3 regions of the Thermomonas fusca genome follow, and region 1 is predicted to be linked to each of the others. Evidence: predicted binding sites of a transcription regulator. Region 1 holds the regulator's gene; each other region holds the start of a gene.
The links. Region 1 encodes FliA, which starts transcription of late flagellar genes. Its sites were predicted from a motif close to TAAAGTTTNNCNNNCNNNGGCCGATAA; they were not measured.

Region 1 (7,460 bases):
CACCGCCATCAGGCCCAGCACCGCGCCGATGATGCCCATGGTCGGCGAATAGATGCCCATGCCCTCGAACACCTTGGCGGCGGCGGTGTCGCGGTGCTGCTGCGCCTGCGCCTCGATCTCCAGCATCTGCCGCATGGTTTCCGGCTCCACCCCGTCCACCACCATCTGCAGGCCCTTGCGCAGGAACGGATCGGCCAGCTGGTCGAGCACCGGCTCCAGCGCCAGCAGGCCCTGCTTGCGCGAGATGGTGCTCCATTCCACCATCCGCGCGATCAGGCCGGCATGGTCCTGCGGCGGCGGGAAGAACACCCAGCGCACGATGCCCAGCGCGCGCCGGAAGGTGTGCATGGGGGTCTGCAGCAGGATCGCGGCGATGGTGCCGACGATGACGATCATGAAGGCGGCGGGCGACCACAGGCCGGACAGGCCCGCGCCCTTGAGGATGCTGCCGCCTACAAGGGCGACCAGTCCGAGGATCGCGCCGATGACACTGAGGATATCCATATGTCCACGCTAACGGCTGCGCGCGGTGGCGCTTGAGCCGCGCTGCGCGGATTCGAGCAGTGCGTCCACATCCAGGATCAACGCCATGCGGCCGTCGCCGACCAGGCTGGCGCCGGCGTAACCGGGCAGTCCGCGCAGGCTGCGCGGCAGCGCCTTGATGACCACTTCCTCGCGGCCCAGCACATGGTCCACCAGCATGCAGAAGCGCTGTTCGCCGGCCTGCAGCACCACCCCGCGGGTGGCATCGGTCACGCCCTTGCCCTTGCCCAGCCACTCGCGCAGCGACAGCACCGGCAACGGACGTTCGCGCAGGTCGAGGATCTTCTGCCCGTCCATCCACATCACCTGGCTGTCGTCATGGGTGACCACTTCGATCACCCGCACCAGCGGCAGCGCATAGACGTCGTCATCCAGTTCCACCAGCAGGGTGGGCAGGATGGCCAGGGTCAGCGGCACGCGGATGATGAAGCGCGAGCCGCGGCCCAGTTCCGACTGGATCTGCACCTGGCCGGACAGCTCGCGGATCTTGGACTGCACCACGTCCATGCCGACCCCGCGCCCGGACAGGTCCGAGACCTCGGTACGGGTGGAGAAACCCGGCAGGAACAGCAGCGACAGGCACTCGTCCTCCGACAGCCGGCCGGCGCTTTCGCTGTCGATCAGGCCCTTGCGGATGGCGCTGCGGCGGATCGTCTCGGCGTCGATGCCGGCACCGTCGTCGCTGACCTCGATGGCGACGTGGTCGCCTTCCTGCTGCGCGGCCAGGCGCACCCGGCCCTGTTCCGGCTTGCCGATCGCGCGGCGCACCGCGGGCATTTCGATGCCATGGTCGATGGCGTTGCGCACCAGGTGCACCAGCGGGTCGGCCAGTGCTTCAACCAGATTGCGGTCGAGCTCGGTGTCGCCGCCTTCGACCACCAGCTCCACCTGCTTGTCGAGCTGGCGCGCGACGTCGCGGGCGAGCTTGGGGAAACGGGTGAACACCCGGCTGACCGGCTGCATGCGCGCCGACATCACCGCGCCCTGCAGGCGCGCGGTGACGGTATCGAGCGCAGTCACCGCGCGGTCGAGATGTTCGTCGTGCAGATCCGGCCGCAGCGTCTTCAGCCGGTTGCGCGCCAGCACCAGTTCGCCGACCAGGTTGACCAGCGCGTCCAGCCGGCGCACGTCGACGCGGACGGTGTGTTCGGCCTCGGCGGTTGCTAGCGCGGGTTTTTCCGTCGCCGCAGGTTTGGCCGGCGCGGGTTTGGGCGCCGGTGCCGGTTTCGGCGGTGGCGGCGGCGCGGCGCCGGGGATGGCGCCCTCGCCGTGCAGGCTGTCCAGCAGGGCGTCGAAGTCGAGGTCGTCAAGGTCGTCCGGCATGTCGAACGCCGCTTCGGCCACCGGCGCGGGCGCTGCGTCGGCGCCGCGCACCTGCTGCAGCAGAGCGGGATCGACTTCGTCCAGCTCCTCGCCGCGGCTCAGCCCGTCGAGCATGTCCAGCAGGATGTCCACCGCGCGCTGGGCGCCGTCGAAGGCGGCGGCGTCGAGTTCGCAGGTGCCGCTGCGGGCGGCGTCGATGCGGTCCTCGAAGGCGTGGCACAGGTGCACCATCGGCGGCAGGTCGAGGAAGCCCGCGCCGCCCTTGATGGTGTGGAAACCGCGGAACACGGCGTCCAGCGTGGCGCGGTCGCCGGGCTGCTGCTCCAGCGCCACGACCTGTTCGCCGAGGCGATCGAGGATTTCGCGCGCTTCGACCAGGAAGTCCGCGCGGGCGTCGTAGCCGTCCGCCGACATGGTCAGATCCCGAGATCGGCCAGCAGGTCGTTGGCCTCGTCCTGGGTGGCCGCCGGCGCGTCGACGCCGGAAACCGCCGGGCCGTTGCCCCTGCTGTCCTCGCCATGCAGCGCCTGGATGTCGCCCAGGCCGGACTGCAGCGAGCGGATCAGCTGGATCACCCGCTGGATGATCTGGCCGGTGAGGTCCTGGAAGCTCTGCGCCTCGACCATCGATGAAAGCCGCGAACGGATCGCATCGACGGTGGCCTCGTGTTCGGCGCCGATGGTGCCGAGCAGGGTGCGGCACTCGTCGGCCAGATCGAGGGTGCGCATGCTGGCTTCCTCGGTCATCTTGACCACGTGCTCCAGCCGGCTGCAGGCGTCCGGCAGGCCGCCGGCGGACGCCTTGGCGGCGGCGGGGATTCGCACGTCGATGGCGCGTTCCAGGTCGTCCAGTTCGCGCGCCAGCTTGACCAGGCTTTCCACCACCGGCTGGCGGCGCCATTCCAGCAGGGAATCCAGATGGTGCTTCCAGGCGGCGGCATCGCCTTGTTCCAGCGCCGCCATGGCGCCGTGCAGGCGCTCGATGACCTGGGCGTCGCCGGCGGGCACGGACGGCGGTCGCAGCGGCAGGCTCATGCGGCTTTCTCCATCCGTTCGAAGATCTTGGCCAGCTTGTCTTCCAGCGTGGCGGCGGTGAACGGCTTGATGATGTAGCCGTTCACGCCGGCCTGCGCCGCTTCGATGATCTGTTCGCGCTTGGCCTCGGCGGTGACCATCAGCACCGGGATCTTGGCCAGCGATTCATCGGCGCGGATCGCCTTCAACAGGTCGATGCCGGCCATGCCGGGCATGTTCCAGTCGGTCACGACGAAGTCGAACTTGGTCTTCTGCAGTTCGATCAGCGCGGTGGTGCCGTCGTCGGCCTCGGCGGTATTGGTGAAACCCAGGTCGTTGAGCAGGTTCTTGACGATGCGGCGCATGGTCGAGAAATCGTCAACGATGAGGATGCGGATGCCCTTGTCCATGGTGGATCCTGTGGATATTCGGTAACGGTAACGGTCGGCGACCGGAAATCTTGATGGTGCCGCATCCACACCGGAGATGCAGCCCCGGACGCACCGCCTCAGGCCGTTTCGGCGTCGACTTCGCTGCGCCAGTCGGTCAGCCGAGAACGCAGCCGCAGCATGGCCTGGCCGTGAATCTGGCAGACCCGCGATTCGCTGACGTTGAGCACCGCGCCGATCTCGCGCAGGTTCAGTTCCTGCTCGTAGTACAGCGACAGCACCAGCTGCTCGCGCTCGGGCAGGTTTTCGATGGCATCGCCCAGCGCACTGCGGAACGCGCCCTGCTCGAAGCGGCGGGCGGGGGTGATGTTGTCCTGCTGTTCCAGCCGCGGCTCGCCGTCGTGCTCTTCGGCGTATTCGTCCAGACTCAGCAGCTGGCCGCGCGCGGCGTCCTGCAGCACGTGGTGGTAATCGTCGACGCTCATCTCCAGCGCCTCGGCAATTTCCTGCGAGGTGGCGGCGCGGCCTTCGCGCTGTTCCACGTTGCGGGTGGCGGCAACCACGTTGCGATAGCGGCGGTGGACCGAGCGCGGCACCCAGTCGCCGGCGCGGATCGCGTCGATCATCGAGCCGCGGATGCGGATGGACGCATAGGTTTCGAAGGTGGCGCCCTGGTCCGACTGGAAGTTCCGCGCCGCTTCGATGAGGCCGATCATGCCGGCCTGGATCAGGTCGTCGATGTCGACGCTGGAGGGCAGCCGCGCCGCCAGATGGTGGGCGATCCGGCGCACCAGTTCGGCGTGGCGCGCCACGATGGCGGCGGCGTCACCGGTCTGCTGGGCGCGGTATTGGGCGGCGCCGGTATTCATCATGCACAGGCGCTCCCCTGGGCGGCGACCAGGCGCTCGGTGAAGAATTCAACGTGGCCACGCGGACCTTGCGGGGCCTGCCACTGGCCGATCTTGCGGGCGATATCGCGGAACGCCAGCGATGCGGGCGCGGTGGGGAAGGCATCGACCACCGATTCCTGCCGCTGCACCGCCAGCCGCAGCCATTCGTCGCGCGGGATGGCGCCGAGGTAGGACAGGGTGACGTCGAGGAAGCGCGAGGTCACCCGCTCCAGCTTGTCGAACACCGCGCGCCCCTCGTTGACGTTGGGCACCTGGTTGGCCAGCACCTGGATGCGGTTCACGCCGCGGTCGCGGCTGAGCACCTTGATGAGCGCGTAGGCGTCGGTGACCGAGGCGGGCTCGTCGCAGACCACCAGGATCACGTCCTGCGCGGCCTGGCAGAAGGTCAGCACGCCGTCGCTGATGCCGGCGGGCGTGTCCACGATCATCACGTCGAGCGGGATGTCGAGGTGCGAGAACGCGTTGACCAGGCCGACGTGCTGCTGCGGCAGCAGCTCGGTCATGTGGCGCTTGCCGGAGGCGGCCGGCACCACCATCAGTCCGCGCGGACCTTCGATCACGGTGTCGCGCAGCTCGCAGCGGCCAGCGAACACGTCGGCCAGAGTGAAGCGCGGCGACAGGCCCAGCATCACGTCGACATTGGCCAGCCCCAGGTCGGTATCCAGCAGCATGGTGCGCTGGCCGGCATTGACCAGCGCCATGGCGAGGTTGATCGAGGTGGTGGTCTTGCCCACGCCGCCCTTGCCACCGGTCACGGCGATCACGCGGGGCGCGGCATTGGCGTTCGCGGGGCGTTGGGACTCAAGCGGATGCATGGCGGCCTTCGTCTTGGTGGGGGCTGGCGGCGCTGTCGCGGCGCGGGAAGTCCAGGGTGCTGGCCAGTTGTTCCGCGTCGGCCAGCTCGATGTCCTCGGGTACCCGTTGGCCCGACGTGGTGTAGGCCATCGGCAGATTATGCTGCACCAGTACCGAGAGTGCCGCACCCGGGCGGATGCTTTCGTCCAGCTTGGTCAGGATCACCGCTTCCGGCGCCGCCGGGCGGTAGCGGCGCAGCAGTTCGCCGAGGTCGGCCGGGTGCGCGTTCGCCGGCAGCACCAACAGGCTGCGCACGTTGCTGGCGGCACGCACCCACAGGATCTGCCGCAGCAGGGCGCGGTCGCGCAGGCCGTAGCCGGCGGTATCGACCAGCACCAGCGGGTAGTCCGCCAATTGCTCCAGCGCGTGGGCGAGGGCTTCCGGGCCGTCGGCATCGCAGACGGTCACGCCCAGCCGGCGGCCCAGCACGTGCAGCTGTTCGCGGGCGCCGGCGCGTTCGTTGTCGGCACTGACCAGGGCCACGTCGCGGGTGCCGTGGCGCGCCGCGTAGCGGGCGGCCAGTTTGGCAATCGTGGTGGTCTTGCCGGCGCCGGTGGGGCCGAGCAGGGCGACGATGCCGCCGCGCTCCAGCAGTTCTTCGGCGGCAACCGGCAGCTCCGCGGCCAGCGCTTCGCGCAGCGGGGCGAGGATGGCTTCGGTCGGCAGGGTGGGGTCCAGTCGCTGGGCGATCCGCTGCGCCAGCGAATCGTCGCATCCGAATGCGGCCAGCGCGTCCAACGCGGCGGCGCGGGCGGGCGAACCGCGCAGGCGTTCGCTGGCGAACTGGCCCATCTCGCGCTCGATCACCTTGCGCATCGCCGCCAGTTCGGCGCGCAGCGCGGACACCGCGGGATCGGTTTCGATCACTCGCAAGGTCGGGGAGGCATCGGTGGTTGCCGGCGCCTGCGGTGCGGGGGGGGCGACGGGCGCCTGGATCGGCAGGCTCGCCACCGGCGCGGGCGCCACCTCGGCCGGTGCCGGCGGGGCGGCGGCGCGACGCAGGGCCTGGGCGAAATCGACGGGCTGGTCGGTCTGCTCATCGTCGATGCACACGTCGATGCGCGGCGCCTTCGCGGCAGCGGCGGGTTCGGGCAGCGCCAGCGCCGGGCTGGTCGCGGCGGCAGCCGGCGCGCGGGTGGGCTTGAACGCGGCCATCATCTGTTCCAGCCGGCTGCTCTGGCGTTCCGGCGGCGCGGCTTTTTCCAGCGGCGCCACTTCCACGCCGTCGATCCGGAACACCGCGCGGGCCGGCGCTTCGGCGGCAAGCGTGGGCACGTTCATGGTACGCAGGGTCTGCTGCACCAGCGCTTCGTCGTAATCGGTGGCGGCCACCACTTCCACGCCGCCTTCGGCGGCCTGGCGGCTGGACAGGATCACCGCGTCGGGGCCCTGTTCGTCGCGCACCATGCGCAGTGCGGTGCGCATGTCCGGGGCGATGAAGCGTTTGATTCTCATGGTGTCGATCCGCTATCCAGTCTGTGGAGTGCCAAGCTCAGCCAACCGCCCCCAGCAACCGCAACCGCTTGTCTTCGGGCACTTCGCCGTAGGCCAGCACCGAAAGCTGCGGCACGCTGTGGCGCACCAGCCGCGAGATCGCCGCGCGGATCCCGCCGGGGACCAGCAGGATCGCGGGTTCGCCGCGCTGTTCCTGCCGGGCCACGCACTCGCTGAGGTTCTGGTGCAGCCGCTCGGCGAGTCCGGGTTCCAACGCGGCGCCCTGGCCGCTGACCGAGTCTTGCAATATGCGTTCCAATTGCGGCGCCAGGGTGAAGACCGGCAGTTCCGGCGCCATGCCGTTGAGCTCCTGGACGATGAACGGGCCCAGCGCGGTGCGCACGGCGGCGGTCAGCACCGACGGGTCCTGGGTGTGGATGCCGTGTTCCAGCAGTGCCTCCACGATCCGGCGCATTTGCCGCAGCGGCACCTTCTCGGTCAGCAACGACTGCAGCACCCGCACGATCACCGACAGCGGCAGCAGTTTCGGCGTCAGGTCTTCGACGAGCTTGGGCGACGCCTTGCCGACGCTGCCCAGCAGCTGCTGCACTTCGTCATGGCCCAGCAGTTCGGCGGCGCGTTCGCGCACCAGATGCGACAGGTGGGTGGCGACCACGGTGCCGGCATCGACCACCGTGTAGCCCAGCGATTCGGCGTGGGCGCGCTGGCTGGGCAGGATCCAGGTGGCATCCAGCCCGAACGCCGGGTCCTTGCCGGGGATGCCTTCCAGCGGACCGAACACCCGGCCCGGGTCCAGCGCCAGCATCCGGTCCGGGTGCAGGTCGCCGCCCGCCACCGGCACCCCGTGGACGAGGACGCGGTACTGGCCGGCTGCCAGTTCGAGGTTGTCGCGTACATGCACGGCCGGGATCAGGAAGCCCAGGTCCTGGGTCAGCTTGCGGCGCACGCCCTTGAGCCGGGTCAACAGCTCG
Region 2 (7,460 bases), on a different contig from region 1:
TCCAGCGCACGATCGCGGCGTCCTCGCCGTTTTCCAGCATGCCGCTGACGAAGCTGCGGTCGATCTTGACCCGGTCGATGCGGAAGCGACGCAGCATCGACAGCGAGGCATAGCCGGTGCCGAAGTCGTCGAAGGCCAGGTTCACCCCGCGCGAGCGCAGCACCGCCAGCGCCTCGGCGCCGGCGCTGTCCTGGGTCAGGGCGATGGTTTCGGTGATCTCCAGCTCCAGCCGCTCGGCCGGCAGTGCGGCGGCGGCCAGTGCCAGCTGCACCTCGGCCACCAGCGATTCGACCAGCTGGGCGGGGAACAGGTTGATGCTGACCGAGGTGTCCGGGTCGGGCCACTGGGCGGCATCCAGGCAGGCCCGGCGCAGCACCCAGGCGCCGACTTCCGCGCCCAGCGGGCTGCGCGCCAGCAGGTCGATGAATTCGCTGGCCGGCACCATGCCGCGCTGCGGATGCCGCCAGCGCAGCAGCGCTTCGGCGCCACAGATGCGGCCGGTGCCCAGCTCGACTTGCGGCTGGTAGTGGAGTTCGAATTCGCCGTTGGCGAACGCACGCCGCAGGTCGCGGTCGAGGTCGCGGCGCGCCAGCGCATCGGTGCGCATGGCCTCCTGGTAGCGGCAGACCTGGTGGCCGCCCGCGGACTTGGCGCGGTTGAGCGCCAGGTCGGCGCTGGCCAGCAGGTCGCCCTGTCCGCGAACGTCGCCGCGCAGGGCGATGCCGACGCTGACGTCGATGTTGATCTCGTGCCCGCGCACGCGCAGGGTCTGCTCCAGATGCTCGACCAGCGCCGGCACCACCGCCTCGTCGTCCGTGGCATCGGCATCGGCAGCCAGGCGCTCGTCGCTGCAGGCCACCGCGAACACGTCGCCGCCCACCCGTGCCAGGCAGACCTGGGCATCGGCCTTCGTCTGCAGGCGGTCGGCCACGGCCTGCAGCACGCGGTCGCCGACCACGTGGCCAAGCCCGTCGTTGATCCATTTGAAGCGGTCGATGGCGAACAGCGCCACGCCCCAGTCCGGGTGCGCGGCCAGTGCGTCCAGCAGGGCATTGCGGTTGGGCAGCCCGGTCAGCGGGTCGAAGTGCGCCAGCCGGTCGAGCTGGGCGCGCTGGTGGGCTGCCTCGGTGACGTCATGCAGGATCAGGGTGACGCCGCGGTCGGATCCGTAGCGCCAGATGGAGCGGGTGGCGTCGAGCAGGCGCAGGCTGCCGTCCGGCGCCACCATGCGCAGCAGCTGGCTGCCTTCGATGCGGCCAGCCAGCCACGCCTGGGCGATGTCCTGGTCGGATTGCAGGCGCAGCGGAAACAGCGAGAACACCGGCTGCCCAGCCAGCTGGTTGCCGAACAGCTGTTCGGCGGCACGGTTCTGCCAGCGCACCCGGCCGTGGCGGTCGCCCACCAGCACCGCTTCGCGCGCCTGCTCGCCGGCTTGGGAAACGATCAACGCGCGGCGCTCCAGATGCCGCTGTTCCAGCAGGGTGGCGGTGATCCGCGCCAGCCGCGTCAGCGCGTCCAGCTGCGCCTGCGTCGGCGGATCGCGCGGCTCGTGGTCGAACACCGCCAGGGTGCCGAGGCGCTGGCCCGCGCGCCCGCGCAGGGCGATGCCGGCATAGAAGCGCGCGCCGCAACGCGGGTCGGCCGGCATGTCGGGCAGCACCAGCAGCGGGGCGTGCTGCTCCCAGGTGCGCACGATCAGGTGGTCGCGCGACAGCTGGCCGTGGCCGTGGTCGCCGCCGTGGCTCGCCAGCATCAGCACGCGTTCGTCCTCGCTGGTGGCGACCACCGCGACCCGCGCCTGCAGCGTTGTCGCGGCCAGCGTGGCGAGGTCCGCCAGCCGCGCCGAGGCTTCGCCGGACGGCACGGCCGTGGTGGCGGAAGCAGCGTCGTGCAGATCGCGGGCGGGGGGCAGCTCGAATGTCATCTGCGCAAGGCGGGGCCGGGAAAGAAAGGGACGGCAAAAACGAAAGCAGGGCGGGGGAATACCCCGCCCGCGGATGGCATCAGAACTCCTGCCAGTGCTGGTCGCCGCCGCTGCCCGCGGTCGCCGGGGCGCGCGAGCGCAACGGCGTGGGCGCGGGCGCTGCAGCGGCGCCGGTCTTGCGCGCCGTCGTGGACTGGCGACGCACTGGCGCTGCGGCCGGTGGCGCCGCCGCGGCGCGCGGCGCTGCGGGCGTGGCGACGGCGCGGGCCGGCGCTGCGGCAGCCGCGGCGGTGCGGAACGCGGACACCGCCTCGACCAGCTGGGTGGCCTGCTGGCGCATGCTCTCCGCGGAGGCGGAAGCCTGCTCGACCAGCGCCGCATTCTGCTGGGTGCCTTCGTCCATCTGGGTGATGGCCTGGTTGACCTGCTCGATGCCGCTGCTCTGCTCCTGCGAGGCGGCGGAGATGTCGGCGATGATGTCGGTCACGCGCTGCACCGACGAGACGATCTCGCCCATGGTGTTGCCGGCCTGGCGCACCAGCGCCGAACCGTCGGTCACCTTGCCCACCGACTCCTCGATCAGCTGCTTGATCTCCTTGGCCGCACCGGCGCTGCGCTGCGCCAGTGCGCGCACTTCGCCCGCCACCACCGCGAAGCCGCGACCCTGTTCGCCGGCGCGGGCGGCTTCCACCGCCGCGTTCAGCGCCAGGATGTTGGTCTGGAAGGCGATGCCGTCGATCACGCTGATGATGTCGGCGATCTTCTTCGACGAGGCTTCGATCGCGCTCATCGTGGCGACCACCTGCTGCACCACCTCGCCGCCCTGCGCGGCCACGCCGGCCGCGCCCTGCGCCAGCTGGTTGGCCTGGCGGGCGTTGTCGGCGTTCTGCTTGACGGTGGAGGTGAGCTCTTCCATCGACGAAGCGGTTTCCTCCAGCGACGCCGCCTGCTGCTCGGTGCGCATCGACAGGTCGCTGTTGCCGGCGGCGATTTCGCCGGAAGCGGCGCTGATCCCGTCGGAGGTCTGGCGGATGTTGCCGACGATCTGCGCCAGCCCCTCCACGGTGCGGTTGGCATCGCCCGCGAGCTGGCCGAACTGGCCGGGCAGCTGCACCTCGATGCGACGCGTCAGGTCGCCATCGGCCACCGCCGATAGCAGGGTGCCCACTTCGGTCAGGCCGTTCTGCGAGGTGGCCATCAGCTGGTCCAGGCGCTCCACCAGCTCGCGATAGACGAAGTCGAAGCGGCTGGCATCGCCGCGCTTGCTGAAGTCGCCGGCTACCGCTGCGTCCACCAGCGTCTTGATCTCGCTATTGACCGCCAGCAGGCTGGCCTTGACCGCGTCCACCGACTTGATCGCCTCGGCCTTCTTGCCGGGCATGCGGTTGACGTCGCGCGACAGGTCGCCGCGGCCGTAGTCGCCGATCACATCGATGATGTGCAGGTTTTCATCGATGAACGAGGCCACCAGCGCATTGACCTGTTCGGCCATCACCCCGAACGCGCCGGGGAAGTTCTCGGCGTCGATCCGGCTGTCCAGGTCGCCGGCCTTCTGTTCATCGAACAGGACCTGCTGCGCCTGGGCGAACTTGCGCAGCGCGGCGGCGGCGTCTTCCATGCCGCGGCCGATGTCGTTCAGTTCGTCGCGGGTGGCAACGTGGATGCGCTCGGAGAACTGGCCGGCGGCCAGCGAACGGGCGCCGCTTTCGATGGTCTGCAGTGCCTTGCGGGTGCCGCGGGTGAAGCCCATGAACAGATAGGCCGCGGCCAGCAGCGCCAGCGCCACGAAGCCGAGGGTGGCGAACGCCTTCAGCTGCAGGCTGGCGATGCTGCGGTCGCCGGCGGCGTTGATGGCCGCGCTGGTGGCCTTCATCGCCTTGTTCATGGCGATGCGGGTGGCCTGGTCCTGGCGCGCCAGCCCGGCCACCGGGGATTCCGGCGTTTCGGCGTCCAGGATCTGCTCCTGGATCATCTTGTTCTGCGCTTCCATCGCCTGCAGCGCTGCCGACATCGGCTTGCCGAACAGCGCGGCGCCTTCGGGCAGTTCCTTTTCGATGTACTTGCGCCCGTCGCCGATCTGGCCGGACAGGTAGCCCTGCATGTTCTTGCGCACCGCCAGTTCAGTGCGGTCGCTCACCCAGATCGCGCCTTCGCCGAGCACGCGGATGCCGACCACGGCCTGCTTGGCGCTGGCGGATGCCAGTTCGGGCAGCAGGATGCCGCCGATCTCGCCGCCGCGCAGCATGGCGGTGTCGTTGGCGACGGCGGTGATCGCGGTGAAGGCGATCTTGCCGATTTCCACGCGCAGCGCTTCCAGTGCGGCGGAATCGGCGTCCGGGCCGGCTTCGCCCTCGGTCGCAACCGCTTTTTTCCACGCAGTGCCGGTGGCTTTCATCGATTCGACCAGGTCGCGGTTGTCAAAACCCGCGTTGCTGCGCCATGCGTCGAAGTTGGTCAGCGCCTTGTCCGCGCGCGCCGCGGCATCGGTGATGCCTTGGTCGGTGGCGGTGGGGTCGTTGGCCAGCTTGCGCGCGCGCAGCTGGCGATGGTCCTGCATCGCCAGCTGGGCGTCGTGGAGCATGTCCAGGCCGACGGTGGCGGAACGGGCGGTGCGCGCATCGGAGATTTCGCCCAGCGAGCGGGTCACCACCAGCCCTGCCAGCACGCCGCAGGTCAGGGTGAATGCCGCACCGATCAGCATCGCCTTCTGGTTGAAGCGCAACCGCCCCATCAGGTTGGTGGCGGGAGCGAGCAGGCGATCTGCAAGAGAAAGGCTTTGCGGCATTGTGGGACCCCTGTGAACGCAATCGAATGGTTTGGTCAAAGCCGGCATCGGCCCGCACCGTGGAATCTTTAACGGTTGCCTGTCGACGGCGATGCCGATGACTTGCAACCGTGACCGGCATCGCAGTCCGGGGAATCGCGCCGGGCGTCGTGCTCAAGTCCGGCCGGTGGCAGCCGATGTGGATGTCGAGCGCATACGCGCCTGCATACCCCTACGGAGTTCCTGCCATGTCCCGACCCTTCCATCGGATCCTGAAAGCGGCGATGTTCGCCGGCGCGATGGCTCTGTCCCTGCCGGCGCTGGCGGGCAACCCGACCAAGCGCGTCGACCCCGTGTACCCCGCCGACGCCGCCCGCTCCGGCACCACCGGCTACGTCGAAGTGGAGTACAGCATCGGTCCGGACGGCAAGGTCACCGAGGTGTCGGTGGTCGACGCCAAGCCCGGCCGCGTGTTCGTGGCCGCCGCGGTGAAGGCGGTCAAGCAGTGGGAGTTCGCCCCCGGCGAAAGCCGCGGCAAGGTCAAGCTCGAGTTCAAGCTCTGAGCCATTGCGCCGCCGGTTGAGCCGGCGGCCACGTCCGGAAATCGGAACGCGCCGGCTGCCGGCGCGTTCTTTTTTTGTGTCCGGATGGCGCCGGCGGATGCCTTCTCCCCGCATGCGGGGAGAAGGCAGCCCGGTCAACGCCGGGTGTTGAACGCGGCGACCAGACCCACCAGCTCGTTGGCCTGGTGTTCCATGCTCTGCGCCGCGGCGAACGCCTCCTCGACCAGCGCGGCGTTCTGCTGGGTGCCTTCGTCCATCTGGGTGATGGCCTGGTTGACCTGCTCGATGCCGGCGCTCTGTTCCTGCGAGGCCGCGGAGATGTCGGCCATGATGTCGGTGACGCGCTTCACGCTGTCGACGATCTCGCCCATGGTGCGGCCGGCCTGGTCCACCAGCGCGCTGCCGGTTTCCACTTGCGATACCGAGTCGGTGATCAGCTGCTTGATTTCCTTGGCCGCGCCGGCGCTGCGCTGGGCCAGCGTGCGCACTTCGGCAGCCACCACCGCGAAGCCGCGGCCCTGCTCACCGGCACGCGCGGCTTCCACCGCCGCGTTCAGCGCCAGGATATTGGTCTGGAAGGCGATGCCGTCGATCACCCCGATGATGTCGGCGATCCGGTGCGAGGACGCGGTGATGCCGCTCATGGTTTCGACCACCTGGCCGACCACCTCGCCGCCGCGCACCGCCACCCCGGCGGCACCGTGGGCCAGCTGGCTGGCCTGGCGGGCGTTGTCGGCGTTCTGCTTGACGGTGGAGGTGAGCTCTTCCATCGACGAGGCGGTTTCTTCCAGCGCCGCCGCCTGCTGTTCGGTGCGGCGCGAGAGGTCCTCGTTGCCGCGGGCGATCTCGGACGCCGAGGCGTTGATCGATTCGCTGCCGGTGCGGATCTGGCCGACGATGCCGGTGAGGTGTTCGACGGTGCGGTTGGTGTCGTTGGCCAGCTCGCCGAAGCGGCCCGGCAGGTGGGTGTCGATGCGCCGGGTCAGGTCGCCGTCGGCCACCGCGGACAGCACTTCGCCCACTTCGGAGAGGCCATGGTCGGCGGTGGCCATGAGGTTGTTCAGGGCCTCGACCAGCTCGGCATAGACGAACTCGAAGCGGCGGGCGTTGCCGCGCTTGCCGAAATCGCCGGCCACCGCGGCTTCCACCAGCGTCTTGATCTCGGCGTTGATCGCCAGCATGCCGGCCTTCACCGCGTCCACGGCTTCGGTCACGCGCGCCTTCTGGCCGGGGTAGCGTTCGATGTCCTCGGCCAGGTCGCCGCGGGCGTACTGGGCCACGATCCGGATCGCGTTCATCTTGACCTGGACGTGTGCCGCCACCACCGAATTGATGCCTTCTGCCATGCGCCCGTATGCGCCGGGGAAACGCGCGGCGTCCATCTGGAAGTCGATGTTGCCGGCTTCGTGTTGCTGCTCGAGCTGCGACTGGGCGGTGGCGAAGTGGCCCAGCGTGGTCACCATGCCGCGCATGGCGCGGGCCAGGTCGCCAATCTCGCTGCCGTCGTTGCAGGCGATGCGGCTGTCGAGGTTGCCCTGCGATACCGCGTTGGCCACGCCTACCACCTCGCGCAGCGGCCGTACGATGGAGCGGCTGATGCCGATCGCCGCAGCGATCGCCAACGCCAGCGCCACTGCCAGCAGCACCGCGATGGCCAGCAGGCTGAGCCGGTAGCTGCGCTGCTGCGCATCCACCGCCTGGTCCAGCCGCTGCATGTTGTAGTCCAGCAGGCTGCCCAGCTGGTCGGCGGTGGCCTGGCGCAGGTCCGCGGCGCCCTTGGCCGGGGTCATGTCGCCGACCTTCAATGCCTCGACCAGCTTGCGGCTGTTGTCGAAGTAGCGGTTGGCGCGAGCCATGGTTTCCTTGTACAGGGTGCGGTCGCGGGCGTCGCTGATCTTGGATTCGTAGGTCTTGGCCAGAGCGAAGAAGGCCTTGCTGCCTTCCGCCAGCTCGCCGGCGTATTCCTCGCGCTTGGCCGCGTCGTCGGCACTGGCCACCAGACCGCGTTCGCTGACCCGGTATTCGGCCAGCATCGTCGCCAGCCGGCCCAGGTCGCGGATCGCCGGCACCGACTCGTCGGTGACCTTCTGCACCATGCGCTGGGTGTTGCCCATGCGCAGCGCCGAGAACGCGCCGGTGGCGAAGATCAGGATCGCCAGTGCGGAAAATCCGATGGCAAGGCGTTTGCCGATAGTGAGGTTCTGGAGCA
Region 3 (7,460 bases), on a different contig from region 1:
CGTCCTCGATCATCGCCACCAGCCCCATGTGCATGCCGTCATTGGGGTGGTAGATGCGCTCGACGCCGTAGGCTTCCAGCTCGCGGATTTCCTCCGGGGTGATGGTGCCGCCGCCGCCGGCGAACACGCGGATGTGCGCGGCGTCGCGCTCTTTCAACATGTCCACCATGTACTTCAGGTATTCCACGTGGCCGCCCTGGTAGGACGACAGCGCGATGGCGTCGGCGTCTTCCTGCAGCGCCGCGCGCACCACGTCTTCCACGCTGCGGTTGTGGCCCAGGTGGATGACTTCCGCGCCCTGCGACTGGATCAGCCGGCGCATGATGTTGATGGCGGCGTCGTGGCCGTCGAACAGGCTGGCGGCGGTGACGAAACGTAGCGGCGTGCGGTGTTCGTCCAGTGCGGTGGGCTGCTGCGGTTCGGGAAGGTTGGCGGCGGGGGTGCTCATCGCTCGAATCCACGGGTGTTCGGGTAATCGCCGATTGTAACGCGGGGTCCCTGCCCCGCCCCCCGCCTTGCCACGCGGTGCCGGGCAAATCCGGCCAGCGCTGTGGCAAGCTGCGCTGGACTTCCGGGTGATTTCCATGCGCCACGCCGTCCTGTTTCCCGCCCTGCTGACCGCCCTTGCCGCCTGTACGCACGCCGCCCCGGCCAGCGCGCCGCGGATGCTGCTGCTGGGGGAGGTGCACGACAACGCCGACGGCCACGCCGCCCGCGCCGCGCTGCTGCGCAAGGAACTGGAAGCGGGCTGGCGGCCGGCCATCGCGATGGAACAGTTCGACACCAGCCAGCAGCCGGCGCTGGACACGGCGATGGCCGAATGCGGCGATGCCGCCTGCGTGGTGGCGCGCGTCGCCCCGGCGAAAGCAGGCTGGACCTGGACGCATTACCAGCCGGTGATCGCTTTGGCGCTGCAGTACAAGTTGCCGCTGCTGGCCGCGAACCTGTCGCGCGCCGATGCATCCAGGGTGGTGAAGGAAGGCTTCGCCGCGGCGCTGCCGGCCGAACTCATCGCCCGCTACAGGCTGGACGCCCTGCCCGCGGACGTGCTGGCCGCGCAGGAAGCCGAGGTCCGCGACAGCCACTGCGGCGCGCTGCCGGAGACGCTCGTGTCGCCGATGGCGAAGGCGCAGATCGCCCGCGACGTGGTGATGGCCGAGACCATGCGCACGCACGCGGCCAGCGGCGTCGTGCTGATTGCCGGCAACGGCCATGTGCGCGGCGATATCGCGGTGCCGTTCTGGCTGCGCCGCGACGGCATGGCGCCGCGCGCGGTGGGTTTCCTGGAGCCCACGTCCAGCCCGACCGCCTTCGATGAGGTCCACCGCATCCCCGCGGCCCAGCGCCCGGATCCCTGCGCCGGTTTCAAGGCACCGAAAGCCGCGGGCTGATTGCGGCGCGCGGCGCCACCGCCGCATCGCCACCCGCACTGCGCAACGCGCCCTGACGGCCCCGCCGGCGGCCGTACCCATCCGTATGCCGGCCCCGCTCCGGAGAATGGCCTAAAATGCGTGGCTGTGACGGGGGGTTCACCCGGCCACAGCCAACATATCCGCTTCCATTCCCATAGCCACCGGTTCCGTTGTTCGCGGCGGACCCGGCCGGAGTTTTTGCAATGATCTTCGAAACGCTCGACATCTACGGCCACGAGCAGGTCGTGTTCTGCCACAACAAGGACGCTGGCCTGAAGGCGATCATCGCCATCCACAACACCGTGCTGGGCCCCGCGCTGGGCGGCACCCGCATGTGGCCGTACAAGAGCGAGGCCGAGGCGCTGAACGACGTGCTGCGTCTGTCGCGCGGCATGACCTACAAGAACGCCGTGGCCGGCCTGAACATCGGCGGCGGCAAGGCGGTGATCATCGGCAACCCGGCCACCGACAAGTCCGAGGCGCTGTTCCGCGCGTTCGGCCAGTTCGTGGAATCGCTGGGCGGCCGCTACATCACCGCCGAGGACGTCGGCATCGACGTCAACGACATGGAATACGTGTACCGCGAGACCGAGTACGTGACCGGCGTGCACCAGGTCCACGGCGGCTCGGGCGACCCCTCGCCGTTCACCGCCTACGGTTCGCTGCAGGGCCTGATGGCCACGCTGAACCGCAAGTTCGGCGACGAGGACGTGGGCAAGTATTCCTACGCCGTGCAGGGCCTGGGCCACGTCGGCATGGAATACGTGAAGCTGCTGAAGGAACGCGGCGCCAAGATCTTCGTCACCGACATCAACCAGGCGCTGGTGGACAAGGCGGTGACCGAGTACGGCGCCGAGGCCGTGGGCCTGGACGAGATCTACGACGTGCCGGCCGACGTGTATTCGCCGTGCGCGCTGGGCGGCACCGTCAACGAGCAGACCCTGCCCCGCTTCAAGTTCAAGGTGATCTGCGGTTCGGCCAACAACCAGCTGGCCAACAACGAGATCGGCGACGAAGTGGTCAAGCGCGGCATCCTGTACGCGCCGGACTACGCGGTGAACGCGGGCGGCGTGATGAACGTGGCGCTGGAACTCGACGGCTACAACCGCGAGCGCGCCATGCGCATGATGCGCACGATCTACCACAACCTGTCGCGCATCTACGAGATCGCCGACCGCGACGGCATCCCGACCTATCGCGCCGCCGACCGCCTGGCCGAAGAGCGCATCGAGACCATCGGCAAGCTGAAGCTGCCGCTGGGCCGCGGCCGCACCCGCTTCCAGGGCCGCATCCGCGGGAATTGATCGGGCGCTGCCCGATCAATTCTTGAATTGGCTTCCACAACCCCGCCGCTGTCGCGGCGCCCCCTTGACTCAAGGGGGCTTGGCAAGCGGAGCTTCCTAGCTGAAACGCCCGGCTCGCCGGGCGTTTTTGTTGCGGCGCCGGGGCCATGTTGCCGCTCAATTACAATTGACCTATCCGGCCCGCCGCCAGCGGGCCTTCCGACACCTTCGAGGAATCCCATGCGCCCCTTCCCCCTTGGCGAAGACATCGATGCCCTGCGCGAGGCGGTCCGCCGTTTTGCCGAAACCGAGATCGCGCCGCGCGCGGCCAAGGCGGACGAGGACAACTGGTTCCCGCAGGAGCTGTGGCCGATGCTGGGCGAGATGGGCCTGCTGGGGATGACCGTTCCGGGCGAGTACGGCGGCAGCGGGCTGGGCTATCTGGCCCATCTGGTGGCGATGGAGGAAATCAGCCGCGCCTCGGGCGCGATCGGCCTGTCCTACGGCGCGCATTCCAATCTCTGCGTCAACAACCTGCATGCCAACGGCAACGAAGCGCAGCGGGCGAAGTATTTGCCCAAGCTGTGCAGCGGCGAGTTCAAGGGCGCGCTGGCGATGAGCGAACCGGGCGCCGGTTCCGACGTGGTGGGCTCGATGAGCTGCCGCGCCGAGCTCAAGGGCGACGTGTGGATCGCCAACGGCAACAAGATGTGGATCACCAACGGCCCCGAGGCCGACGTACTGATCGTTTACATGCGCACCGCCAGCCGCGAGCTGGGCAGCAAGTGCATGACCGCCTTCATCGTCGAGAAGGGCATGAAGGGGTTCTCCACCGCGCAGAAGCTGGACAAGCTGGGCATGCGCGGCAGCAACACCTGCGAGCTGGTGTTCGAGAACTGCGAGATCCCGGCCGAGAACGTGCTGGGCGAAGTCAACAACGGCGTCAAGGTGCTGATGAGCGGTCTGAACACCGAGCGCCTGGTGCTGTCCGGCGGCCCCATCGGCCTGATGCAGGCGGCGCTGGACATCGCCCTGCCCTACGTGCGCGAGCGCCGCCAGTTCGGCCAGGCCATCGGCACCTTCGAGCTGATGCAGGCCAAGATCGCCGACATGTACACGGCGCTGCAGTCCAGCCGCGCCTTCGCCTATCAGGTCGCACGCGATTACGATTCTGGCCACAAGAGCCGGATCGACGCCGCGTCCTGCCTGCTGCATGCCTCCGAAGCAGCCGTGCAGGTGGCGCTGGAAGGCATCCAGACGCTGGGCGGCAACGGCTACATCAACGAATTCGCCACCGGCCGCATCCTGCGCGATGCCAAGCTGTACGCCATCGGCGCCGGCACCAACGAAATCCGCCGCATGCTGATCGGCCGCGAGCTGTTCGCCGGCAACCACTGAGGCACGCCCGCGGTAGCCGGCGCCGGCAACCGGCGTCGGCGCAGGTCAGGCCTGGCTGGCCGCGCGGCATCCGGGCGGCGGCTGATCCCAGCTGCGCGCCCGCATCGATTCCGGCCCGCTGGCACCGGCCAGGCATTCCGCGCAGCCGGTCTTCTCGAAGCGGTCGCGCCCGTTGCGCTTGGCCCGGTACAACGCGGCATCGGCCCGCTGCAACAGGGACGCTGCCGACACATCGGCATCGCAGGCCTCGGCGCCGCCGATGCTGGTGGTGAGCGGCCGCAGCGGCCAGTCGTTGGCGCGGACAGCGTGCAGCACGCGCTCGGCAATCGCAGGCAGCTGGTGCAGGTGGATGCCGTGGATCACCAGCACGAATTCCTCGCCGCCGTAACGGAAGGCCGCGTCTTCCGGGCGCAGCGTGGCCCGGAGCAGCCGGCCGATCTCGCGCAGGGCATCGTCCCCGGCCTGATGGCCGAAGGCATCGTTGTAGGGCTTGAAATGATCCAGGTCCAGCATCAGCAGCGAGAACGGCAGCCGCTGCCGGCGATCCGCGTGCAGCAGGCCCTGGAGTACGGCGTCCAGCTTGCGGCGGTTGCCCAGGCCGGTGAGCGCATCGGTATCGGCGGTATCGCGCAGGCGTTCGCTGCGATCCAGCAGCGCAGCCACCAGCCAGATCATCCACGCCAGTGATCCACCGGTGAACACTGCGCCGAGCGTGGAGGCGACGATCTGCGACACGCCAAAACGGGTTTCCAGCAGCTTGAACGCGAAGGTATAAGCCAGCGGCAGCAGCAGCGCCGGCAGCAGCAGGCTGCGCGCCAGCACGCCACCCAGCGTCGCGGCGGTACTGACCCGGGTCAGGCCGGTGGTCGGCACCGACGACATCCACCCCAGCGTGCCAAGCAGCATCAGCACGCCGGTGAGTATAGGCAGGCGCTCCAGCAGGCTCTCGCCGTGCTGGGCCAACACGAACGCGAAACTGGCCAAGCTCGCCATCGCGATCGCCAGCACGCCGAGTCCGAACAGCTCACGCAGGACCAGCGCGCGCCCGTTGAGGATCAGCAGGCCCTGCCCGCCCAACAGCAGGAAACCGCAGGCAGCCAGTTCCGCCATCCGCGTTGATGGACGCAGCCCTTCGCCCAGTGCGCTGTCCAGCCACGCGGCGATGCCGCGATAGCCGATGCCGCTGTATTCCAGCAACGAGTTGGCCGCCAGCCCGATCACGATCGCGCACAACAGGCTGGCCAAACGTCGGATCCAGCGGCGCCCGGTACCGACGGCCGCCAACGCCAGCCCCGACAGCAGCACGCAGAACGCGGCGGTCAGGCGCATGTCGCGACCGCCCAGGTCCGGCACCAGGTTGATGCCTGCGGCCCATTCCACGCTGCTGCCCAGGCCCACGACGATCATCATCAGGCTGGCCAGACGCCAATACAGCCGGTAACCGCGCATGGCCCAGCGGCTCTGAACGAAGTCCAGGTTCATGCGGCCCGCCCCCCGCCGACGACCGTGTTCCCAGGCAATAGCGGGGCTTGCGCGGAAAAGCGCCTGCGGATACCGCGTGTGAATCGCGGACTGCTGCCCAAGTGCTTCCCCTGTAGAGGCCGCCGGATGCGCCACGGCGGCCAGTCTGAGGCTAGGCCGGCGGAGGCGCCAGATTCTTGATCGCAATCAAGATTTCCACCGCTGGCTCGGGCTCAAGAATTGCCGCGGCCAGCCGATGACATGACTGCCAAGACCATGACCCCGGATATTCCATGAATAGCCCCGCAGCGCCGCATTCCGCCACCAGCACCACCGCCAAGGCCGCCACCGCCGGCGAATTCCTCACCTTCACCCTCGGGCAGGAGGAATACGGGGTGGACATCCTGAAGGTGCAGGAGATCCGCGGCTACGACGCGGTCACCCGCCTGCCGGATGCGCCCGACTACATCAAGGGCGTGATCAACCTGCGCGGCACCATCGTCCCGGTCATCGACATGCGGGTGAAGTTCCGGCTCGAGGCCAAGGTCGACGCGCTGACCGTGATGATCGTGCTCAACGTGGCCGACCGCGTGGTGGGCATGGTGGTGGACAGCGTGTCCGACGTGGTGCAGCTGACCACCGAGCAGATCCGTGCGATGCCCGAGGTGGGCACCGGCATCGACCGCCGCTTCCTGACCGGGATCGGCGCGCTGGACGAACGCATGCTGATCCTGCTCGACATCGAAGGCCTGATGACCAGTACCGAAATGGGTCTGGTGGTCGAAAGCGCAGCCGCCCAGGCGGCCTGATCCGGAAGGGCTTACGCCCACCCCCGCTTTACCAGCGCCGGCAACGCGCCCATGCGCAGCTCCGGCCCCGTTCTTCTCCGGTATCCACATGAACATCCTCGCTGCGCTCTCGAACAAGCTCGCCAACCTGTCGGTCCAGCGCAAGCTGATCCTGCTCACGCTGATCAGCGCGATCGGGGTGATCGCCGTCGCGGTGACCGCGGCGCGTTTCCAGTACCTGGACGTCAACAATACCCGCAAGATCGCGTTGGACATCCGCGTGCAGCTGGCCAGCAGCGTGCTGACCCATTACCAGCAGCTGGCCGAGAGCGGCCAGCTTCCGCTGAAGGATGCGCAGCAGCAGGCGTTGGCCGCACTGGCCACGATGCACACGGACGACAACGACAACTACTTCTACGTCCTCGACACCGGCAACCGGATGCTGATGCACCCGCTGCGCAAGGACCTGATCGGGCAGGACCTTAAGGACTACCGGACCGACCACGGCGACCGCCTGTTCTACGACCAGCTGGCATCGGTCCGCAACGGCGACGGCTTCACCACCTACCACTGGGCCAAGCCCGGCCACGGTGACGAGCCGGTGCTGAAGATGGCCTACGCCCGGCTGTTCCAGCCGTGGAACTGGGTGGTGGCCACCGGCGTGTACATGGACGACGTGCAGGCGCAGGCCTGGCGCTTCACCGGCGTGATGACAGTGGCTGGCGGCATCCTGGTGGTGCTGGTGTTCGCGCTTGGATGGCTGATCGGCCAGCGCATCGTCGTTCCGCTGCGCAAGGCCACGTCTGTCGCGGACGCGATCGCCCACGGCAAGCTGGACAACGCGATCGTGCAGACTTCGCGTGACGAATGCGGGCAGCTGCTGGGCAGCATGCGCGGCATGCAGGACCGCATCCAGGCGGTGCTTGCCGCGCAGCACGAGATGGCCCGCCGGCACGAGGCGGGCGAGATCAGCTACCGGATGGATGCGGCCTCCTTCCCGGGCGACTACGGCGCCATGGTGGCGGGTACCAACCAGCTGGTCGGCGACCATATCGGCGTGAAGATGCAGGTCATCAGCCTGGCCCAGCGCTATGCCATCGGCGACCTCAGCCAGGACA

Region 2: E5S66_RS13560 (methyl-accepting chemotaxis protein) is a predicted target of FliA. The motif match lies at 4,754-4,780, and genes of this name have one in related genera.
Region 3: E5S66_RS06730 (chemotaxis protein CheW) is a predicted target of FliA. The motif match lies at 5,788-5,814, and genes of this name have one in related genera.

The regions. Positions count from the first base shown of each region.
Region 1 covers NZ_SROY01000004.1:235,979-243,438, forward strand. The annotation lists gene E5S66_RS10650 (flagellar motor protein) at 1-504, opposite strand, end outside; gene E5S66_RS10655 (chemotaxis protein CheA) at 514-2,280, opposite strand; gene E5S66_RS10660 (protein phosphatase CheZ) at 2,283-2,900, opposite strand; gene cheY (chemotaxis response regulator CheY) at 2,897-3,289, opposite strand; gene E5S66_RS10670 (RNA polymerase sigma factor FliA) at 3,388-4,140, opposite strand; gene E5S66_RS10675 (MinD/ParA family protein) at 4,137-4,994, opposite strand; gene flhF (flagellar biosynthesis GTPase FlhF) at 4,981-6,489, opposite strand; gene flhA (flagellar biosynthesis protein FlhA) at 6,527-7,460, opposite strand, start outside.
Region 2 covers NZ_SROY01000002.1:535,624-543,083, forward strand. The annotation lists gene E5S66_RS06700 (putative bifunctional diguanylate cyclase/phosphodiesterase) at 1-1,924, opposite strand, end outside; gene E5S66_RS13560 (methyl-accepting chemotaxis protein) at 2,004-4,709, opposite strand; gene E5S66_RS06710 (energy transducer TonB) at 4,937-5,251, shown strand; gene E5S66_RS13825 (methyl-accepting chemotaxis protein) at 5,386-7,460, opposite strand, start outside.
Region 3 covers NZ_SROY01000002.1:545,616-553,075, reverse strand. The annotation lists gene E5S66_RS06755 (methylmalonyl-CoA mutase family protein) at 1-448, opposite strand, end outside; gene E5S66_RS06750 (ChaN family lipoprotein) at 585-1,391, shown strand; gene E5S66_RS06745 (Glu/Leu/Phe/Val dehydrogenase dimerization domain-containing protein) at 1,616-2,716, shown strand; gene E5S66_RS06740 (isovaleryl-CoA dehydrogenase) at 2,936-4,093, shown strand; gene E5S66_RS06735 (GGDEF domain-containing protein) at 4,139-5,575, opposite strand; gene E5S66_RS06730 (chemotaxis protein CheW) at 5,848-6,363, shown strand; gene E5S66_RS13830 (methyl-accepting chemotaxis protein) at 6,452-7,460, shown strand, end outside.